Regions from separate parts of the Paenibacillus sp. 1781tsa1 genome, predicted to be linked through region 1. Evidence: predicted binding sites of a transcription regulator. Region 1 holds the regulator's gene; the other holds the start of a gene.
What was found. Region 1 encodes NrdR, which represses ribonucleotide reductase genes. Its sites were predicted from a motif close to AACACNATATATNGTGTT; they were not measured.

Region 1 (4,437 bases):
TCTATGCCGTTGACCCGGACTTGCTGACTACCCGTATTCAAAACAATCTCCTTCTTATGATCTGAGATCCGAATGATTCGATCAGCCTTATCCCACTGGACATCAAGTCCCAGTGACTCGCTAACAAGCCTTAAAGGAACGAGTGTACTTCCTTTTTCAATAAAAGGGTGATTATCATCATCAAAATATTTTGTTCCTGTACGCGTCTCATATGACCCTGCTTTCTCAACAGAAAACTGCAGGTTCCATTTCTCCGTCTCACCCGGATAGAAATGCTGGGATAAATCATAAAAATCTACTGTATAGGTAAGCTCGGCCGCCTGTCCAGCCGCTGTACGCAAGCCGCTAATATCAACTCGGTATTTCCCTGTGTACTCCTGTACTCCGTCCAGGCGGAAAATAATAGCGTTAGAAACTCCGAATCCACTCAACTCCACATTCATGTAAAGATCCTTGTTTAGATCATTATTTGTACTGTCTAATGTCCATGTTTTTTGGCTTTGTACATCGGTTACTTTCACTTTTACATTCTGCAAAGTAGGCTTCTCATACTTGTCAGGATTTAACGTGACAGACCATGGGTGAGAACCTCCGAATAACTGCTGCGGAAATTCTGCTGCCGGCCATGCGATGTAATCATAATTTACTGACTCTGCACGAGACTTGTCAAAGACTTGCATTGAACCATAGTCACCAGCCAGACCAAAACCTACCTTCTGCAAGGAAGGATTCAGCACCCAACGGCGATGTCCTACTCGATCTGCATTCCTGCCTGTATCCGGCATATAACCGTCAAGTACACTATCACTTAAATTATCTCTCCCGCTAGATAGATTGCTGCTTCTAGTGGATTGATATCCTTTGTTATAGAAATCATCTGTCATATCTGCCGGCTTCTCAGGATAGTGAGTCAGTTTATCGGTAGCAGCCAGTAAGACCGCACCATGCTGCGCCAACTCATTCAACTCAGAATCCAACTGCACATCACTTGGTAATCCCGCCAATGAACGAACAAGATTCGTAGCTAACAAAGCCTGATCTAGCATCGCCTGATTTACCTTTCCTACCTCATAAGGCGCTTTAAAGGAAGGTTCCGTATCATACGCCTTTAATCCAGTGTTCATGCTTTGCAGTTGATTCCATACTCGCTTAACCTCATCCCGTTCCGGAAAATGAAGTCCCGCTGCTGATGTCAGATTAGGCGTGAGCATGAAAATCACAACCCACATCATCATAACAGTAGACCATCGCAATACATTTTGTCTCATCTCTCTTTATTCCCCATTCTCTTAGTAGCTATTGTTGCAAGAAGTTTTTGATCTAAAAAATAATGTCCCTCTAGTTTTGATTATGTATCGCTCCAACAAGATGTACCTTAAGAAAAACTCCCTCCTTCACTATAATATTTAGTAGCTTCTGTACCTCATTGCATACAAACCTTTCATCATCATAACAGAACCCTTATATAGGTTCTACTATATCTTACCAAAATTGCTTTATCCCAGTGATTGATTCCCATTCTTAAATGTTTATTTCGTGTGTACTGAATCTCTTGTCATTTAAAATTTGAACTTACATAGCAAAAACCCGCCAAACACTTGGAAATCCTTGTGTTTAGCGGGTTCTTTAGTTATGGAGCCTAGGGGGATCGAACCCCTGACCTCATCGCTGCCAGCGATGCGCTCTCCCAGCTGAGCTAAGGCCCCAGGATATGAAATAGATCACTTGTCCAGCCCTGCTACGTTCCACAGGCGACTCCTATATCATATAAAATCCAGCTTTCGCTGTCAATCACTTTTTAAGATCCAAAGTGATTGGAGAAGAACAACCGATTTCTCTGGTACACACGGACTGGAACTCCAGACTGCTCTTCTCCCTTTCCCCACTTCACTAATCCTCCAGATTGTCTTTGGACAACAGGGATTTCAGTTCTTTCATGAACATATTGATATCTTTGAACTGGCGGTATACCGACGCGAAACGGACATATGCCACTTCATCGACTGGAAACAACTGTTCCATCAATAGCTCACCAATCTGGCGACTCTCCACTTCAGCATCAGCTGTATTACGCAGTGATTTCTCCACTTCAGATACCATCATTTCCAGGGTCTCTACGGAGACTGGACGTTTCTCACAGGCACGTATAAGCCCGCGGAGAATCTTGTCCCGGCTGAACTCTTCACGACTGCCATCTTTCTTAATGACAATCAGTGGAGTCTCCTCAATCATCTCAAACGTTGTAAATCTTCGAGCACACTGCTCACACTCACGGCGACGACGAATGGATTTTGCTTCGTTGGCCGGACGCGAATCAAGCACTTTGGTACCCATATAACCGCAATAAGGACACTTCAAATCAGATCACTTCCCACGTTTTACTTTTACCACATATTCCCTGTCTTGATTTTGTAATGAAAAATGCATTGCCGAGACATAATACTTTTACCAACTCACGAGGAGGTGAACAGCAATGGCACAAAGCAACGGTAACTCCAACAACCTGGTGGTAACTAAAGCTTCCGCAGCACTCGAGCAAATGAAATATGAAGTTGCTCAAGAACTCGGAATCAGCATCCCACAAGACGGATACCAAGGTAACATGACTTCTTACGAGAACGGTTCGATCGGTGGATACATCACGAAGCGTCTGGTAACAATTGCAGAACAGCAATTGGCAGGTCAATACCAATAATATCTGCATCGTAATACGCTACACAGAGGAGCATGGAGCGGCCGGTGAACAACCGGCCTGCTCTGTGCTTCTACTTATATACTCAGAACGTATTATAGATCTTTACATACTGATTATAATAGTAAATGACTCTTTGTACATAGTGACGCGTCTCACCAAACGGAATATCTTTCACCGTATCGAATGAACCATCCCACACACCATCTCTGAGCCAACTATTCACTTTGCCTGGACCCGCATTATAAGCAGCGATCATCACCGCTTCATTGCCACCGAATTGATCGGACAGGTTACGCAGATACCATGTGCCTAACTGAATATTTCGTTCAGGCTCGTGCTTCAATTCCTCCAGCGAAGTGTCGGGAATTTTGGCTTGTTCCAGTATCCAGTTTGCCGTGTCTGGCATCAGTTGCATGAGTCCAATGGCACCACGTTTGGATTCCTTGCTTGTCTTGAAATTGGTCTCCACTTTGATAATGGAAGCAATCAGAAACGGATCAACCTCATAGCTCTGAGATTGGGCACGAATCTCTTCCTTATAATGAATCGGATAGAACCATGCCATCCAGTTTGTATTCAGAAATAACACCAGTACAAAGGACACAAACATCAACAGCAGGACACGTTTCTTACGCAATATTTTCATAACAAACCCTTACGCTGTAGATATGAGTCAATTTGCTGCTCCGTCTCAGTCCATAAACCGCTGTTATCGATGACAATGTCTGCCAGCTGCTTTTTGCGCTCAATATCCATCTGTACATCCATCCGGGCCTCAGCCTGTGCTGCAGTCATTCCATCCCGACTCATCAATCGATCTCGTTGCACTAATCTTGGAACATATACAACCATGACTTCCTCGAAACCATCCTCCAGACCCGATTCGTACAGCAAAGGGATATCAGATACCACAAGTTTATCCGGATGTTGCAACGCGTATGCAGCAGCCCGTTCACGCATCTCTTTACGGATTGCCGGATGTGTGATAGCCTCCAATGCCTTTCGTTCTTCTGGTTGTTCAAAAACAATACTTCCAAGCTTTTTCCGATCCAGTGTTCCATCTTCGTTCAGTATGGCTTGTCCAAACCGCTTAACAGCGGCGGCCAACACGGGATGCCCGGGCATCATAACTTCCCGGGCAATAACGTCTGCATCGATGAGCAACGCTCCCTTACTGGCGAGATAGGCGGAAACACTACTTTTGCCTGTTGCGATCCCACCGGTTAAGCCTATATTCATCGTTTCACCTCATAACAGCTTCATTATTCCCATAATCATTAACAATAGTGCTGGCAATACAGATAGTCTTCGCATCCAGCGCAGAGCTGAGAATCGTAGTCCAACCTTCATGCCGAGTGACAGAAACGCCCCACTAAACAGGGCAATAATGAGTGCCGTCCATAGCGTGGGGAATCCCAAAAGAGCCGCTCCCAGGCCCGCTCCAAACGCATCCAGAGACAGGGCAATCCCCAGCCACATCGCTTCCTGAGCAGATATACTTCCCGAGTTATCCATATCCGCCTTGGAAGGGCTGCGAAGGATCTGGATGACGACCCCCAGCTTACGCAGCTCCAGTGTGAATACCATTCGTTCGAGAGAATCACCCGAAGCCGATTGCTCCAGATCCAGTGCAAGCACCTGATTCCTGCCCTTGGAATCCGGCTGCGTCCCTTGTACGTTTTTCCCCAGCGCATTAACCGTTGTTTCTCCTGCTCCCTCAACCGTTACGATGCCTGTTTCCA
Region 2 (4,437 bases), 4.4 Mb from region 1:
GCTGTATCAAAAAAGTTGATGCCTTCATCGAATGCAGTTTCAATTGATTTCACCGCATTTTCACGTTCCACATACCCTCCGTACGTCAGCCAGCTTCCAAGGCTGATCTCGCTTACTTTCAGTCCGCTTCCACCCAATCTGCGATAATCCATTGATTGCATATCCTCCTCTATGGTTATAAAGATGAAGTTCACATTCTATTGTAACGTAATCAGCTCGGATTAAAAGGGCTTTGACGCAGAAAATGGAAAAATCCAAAGGGGAACAAAGAAGCGCACCCGTAGCAGGTGCGCCAACTGAGATAACTCTCCATCCGGCTGCTCGTTTAAGGCAGAGTAATACTCAATGCATTCAACAGATCAGCTTGTCTGACCGGCTTCGTCAGAACAGCATCAAAGGTTTCCGCTTCATGCGGGTCAATGTGCATACCATATGGAATCAGAGCAATGACGGGCAGGTTCTCCAGCCGTTGTTTCATTTCATGTACAAAATCAACTGCGCCGCCTTCCTGTAGTCCCATATCTACAACGGCCACATCCGGCTTGAAGCCCTCCTTGATCCACTCATGCGCTACACTCGAACCTGAGGTCATATGCACATCCATCTCCCATCTGCGCATCAGGGAAGAAACACCTTGCAATATATCAGGGTCCTTGGCAAGCAGCACCTTTTTCCCTTTTAACCGCTGCTGAATACTTGCCAGTTGAGGTAACTCCCAGTATCTGCCTAAGGGAAGGGCAATATGGAATTCCGTCTCGTTCTCCCCCGCACTACTCACCTGAATACGGCCATGCATGAGAATGGCAAGATTTTGGCTTACTGCCAAACCCAGATTGCTTCCGATCAGTTTTTGGATATCCAAATTTTCATCTTGGCCGTTTACGGTACGCAATCTCTTATCGGATAACATCTGACCGGTGTACTTCACCTTGAGCAGAAGTGTTCCCGTCTCCTCTGTGTCTTCTCCGTTCACCACTGCCGTGATGAGAACTGAGCCTTCACGCGTTGAATCAAGAGCATATTGAATGACATGTGCAAGCATCTGTCCAATCTTGGTCTCATCACCCACAAATACTTGCGACACATTCAAATCAAGATTCAATCCCAGTTCAACATTCTTGCCCGTTGCCATTCCGGCATAGAGATAAACGGTATTTTCAATGGTGCCGACCAGATCGAACGGATCATCATGGATAACTGTTTTGCCTGCCTCATTAATATTGAAGTTCATCATATTGTTCAACAACGAGAGTAGTATATTGCCACTCGTCTCAATCATATTTACATACTCCGATTGCTCCTCAGGCATATCCGGTGTACGCATCAGATCCGTCAGTCCCAGAATGCCGTTCAACGGATTGCGAATCTCATGACTCATCAGCTTTAACATCTGCGATTTGGTCATGGCCTCGGATTCGGCGCGTTCTTTCTCTGCCTGGAGCTGCTCTTTCATTTGCTCCGAATCACTCAATTTTCGTTCCTGAACATGCAAGGTGCTCTCCAGATCCACAACATATCCCAGAAAGACAGCCATCGCGTTCAGCGTCTTCATGTCCGTTTCACTGATTACATAACCAGCGTTGTCCATTAGACATATCGTTCCATATGCTTCGCCAGATCTTCGCATGATAGGTACCCCCACGAAGAAACGACTCCCAAGCCCACTCGTGACGTCCATGGAGCGTGTCATTGGGTTCTCACATGTATTCTGGATGGTAAGAACGCTACCCTTATCTTTTAATACCAAACTGCAATATGATTCGTTAAATGAAAGCTCACTGCCTTTAACAATCAACTCTTCCGTACGATTAAAGGCCTCCAAAATGACATTCGTCACCCCATCATTCGTGGCAACGAAGATGGTATTGACCTTCAATATCCCGCTTAATACGTCCACGATATGGGCCGCAGCTTCCTTTATGTCTTCATAGAAGCCTCTCGTAATGCCTTCTGCCGTCCCCATGATTCACCCCTCTTGTCTTAGCTGCACTTTCAAATCTGTATATCAGAATGTTTAATCACGTACAAGGGTTCATCAAGAATCCGAATATCTGTCACAATCTATACTTATATGATTAACACCGTAGAAGTAAAAGAGAATCATACTCCCTGCCAATAGCCCCTTTTTGGACAAAAGCAGGTCTTGAACGGATGATTTAACAAACCTAAATGTATTGCAAATTGCCTTTTCAGATGTTCAAAGTTCATCTTGTCCAACTTCGGTTATTTTACATGCAGAATAACTAGAAATTATACGCTTCTACTCAGACTTTGGGAACCTTTATCCGCAGTAATTAAAGGAAAGTCCACTTTGTCCAGTAAGTTGTGTGACCATTATCACACCCAAAAAACCACATATAGTTTATAAATGGATAATACAAATCTACATATAGTATTTAACGTGAATAAAAGGATCATCAAATCATTTTAGGAGGAACCTTACATGAACTTGCTTGAGTATGCCACTCCACCGGCATCCGATCTATTATCCGACCTGGGAAGACGAATTATTGGCGCTGAAGACGCCGATACGCTGAGGGAAAATGCGAATCTGAACGGGGACTCCTTCAGCGGCAAGATGAGCAGGCTCGGTTCGGAGACCGCCAAGTGGCATGCTCTGCGTCATGTGTTGCCGGAAGAGCTTGCTCAAGCTGTGGAGAGTGGGGATCTGTATGTACACGATCTGGATCAGTATGCACTTGGTACAACCAACTGCATCTTTATCCCGTTTGACCGTCTGCTGGCTGCGGGTTTCAATACAGGTAACGGTTCGGTTCGCACACCTCAGACGATCATGTCTGCAATGGCTCTGGTTGCAATCATCTTCCAATCCCAGCAGAACAGTCAATATGGCGGCGTATCGGCTAATAAGATTGACTGGGATTTGGCCCCTTATGTACAGCGATCGTTCCGCAAACATTATCGCAAAGGACAACGGCTTTTTGGTGAGCATGCTCTGCTTGAAGATGAACAACTTTATCTGGACAGCATTGAAGCGAAGAATCAGTGTCCGCGGGCATATGCCTTCGCCTACGAAGAGACTGAACTGGAGACAGGACAAGCTGCCGAATCGCTGATTCATAACCTGAATACGATGAGCAGTCGGGCAGGTGGTCAGATTCCGTTCACTTCTCTGAACTATGGTTTATGCACATCAGCGGAAGGACGGTTGGTATCACGCTCATTGCTGGAAGCAACCATCCGTGGCCTGGGCAACGGGGAGACTCCCGTGTTCCCACAACATATTTTCCAATGTAAACAAGGGATCAACCAGGCTCAAGGCGAGCCAAACTATGATTTGTTCCGCCTCGCGGTCACGTGTTCATCCCGGCGGATGTATCCTAACTTTGTCAATGTGGATGCCTCGTTCAATCTGCCTTTCTATCGTCCGGAAGATCCGGATACGATCATCGCAACCATGGGATGCCGCACACGTACACTGGCTGACCGGTTTGGTCGTAATCGTCAAAGTGGTAAAGGGAATCTGTCTTTTAATACTATTAACCTGGTCAAGCTCGGCATTCGGTTTGGCATCTGCCAAGGCAACAGAGCGGTTGCCGATCGGGCGGGATTCTACACTGCACTGGAATCCGTGATGCAAAATGCTGCGGATGGTCTGCTGCATCGGTATCGTATCCAGACCGTGCAACCTGCGAAGGCGTCAGACTTCATGATGCGGGAGGGGGTATGGGAAGGCGGAGAGCAACTTGCTCCGAATGAACCCGTTGGGGATCTATTAAAGCATGGAACGTTATCCCTGGGTTTTATCGGTCTAGCTGAATGTATGACAGCTCTCTATGGACGCCATCATGGACAGGACCCTCATGTGCATCGTGAAGCGCTGAACATTATACGCACCATGAGAGAGTTCTGTGATCAGATGAGCGAGCAGCATAACTTGAATATCACCCTGTTTGCTACACCTGCTGAAGGGTTATCCGGCAAATTCACGAAGATCGACAGAGCGCGATATGGGCTCATTCCTGAAGTTAATGATCGGGAGTATTATACGAATTCATTCCACATCCCGGTCTATTACACTCTTCCAGCCTATCGCAAGATTGAACTGGAGGCCCCGTTCCATACTTTATGTAATGCGGGAGCAATCTCCTATGTGGAGCTTGACGGCAACGTTCGAGCCAACACCGCAGCTTTCCTGCGAATCGTGCAGTATGCACTGGCGCAGGATATCGGGTATTTTTCCATTAATCATCCCATTGATCGCTGCCCTGCATGTGGTTATGAAGGTGTTATCGGGGAGGTATGCCCAGGCTGTGAAGCCCACGAGAACCATGTACACTTCCAGCGGTTACGCCGTGTGACCGGCTATCTGACCGGAGATTACAAAGTGCGCTTTAATGCTGCGAAGCAGGCTGAAGTGCGGGATCGGGTGAAACACCGGTGAATCTATATGGATACATTCCGGAATCAGTGAAT

Region 2: NKT06_RS29305 (anaerobic ribonucleoside triphosphate reductase) is a predicted target of NrdR. The motif match lies at 2,380-2,397, and genes of this name have one in related genera.

Annotation. Positions count from the first base shown of each region.
Region 1 covers NZ_JAMYWY010000001.1:2,143,768-2,148,204, reverse strand. The annotation lists gene NKT06_RS09705 (stalk domain-containing protein) at 1-1,268, opposite strand, end outside; tRNA gene NKT06_RS09700 (tRNA-Ala) at 1,634-1,706, opposite strand; gene nrdR (transcriptional regulator NrdR) at 1,891-2,358, opposite strand; gene NKT06_RS09690 (alpha/beta-type small acid-soluble spore protein) at 2,474-2,695, shown strand; gene NKT06_RS09685 (lytic transglycosylase domain-containing protein) at 2,778-3,341, opposite strand; gene coaE (dephospho-CoA kinase) at 3,338-3,934, opposite strand; gene NKT06_RS09675 (manganese efflux pump) at 3,944-4,437, opposite strand, start outside.
Region 2 covers NZ_JAMYWY010000001.1:6,549,437-6,553,873, forward strand. The annotation lists gene NKT06_RS29295 (aldo/keto reductase family protein) at 1-152, opposite strand, end outside; gene NKT06_RS29300 (ATP-binding response regulator) at 326-1,963, opposite strand; gene NKT06_RS29305 (anaerobic ribonucleoside triphosphate reductase) at 2,444-4,405, shown strand; gene nrdG (anaerobic ribonucleoside-triphosphate reductase activating protein) at 4,402-4,437, shown strand, end outside.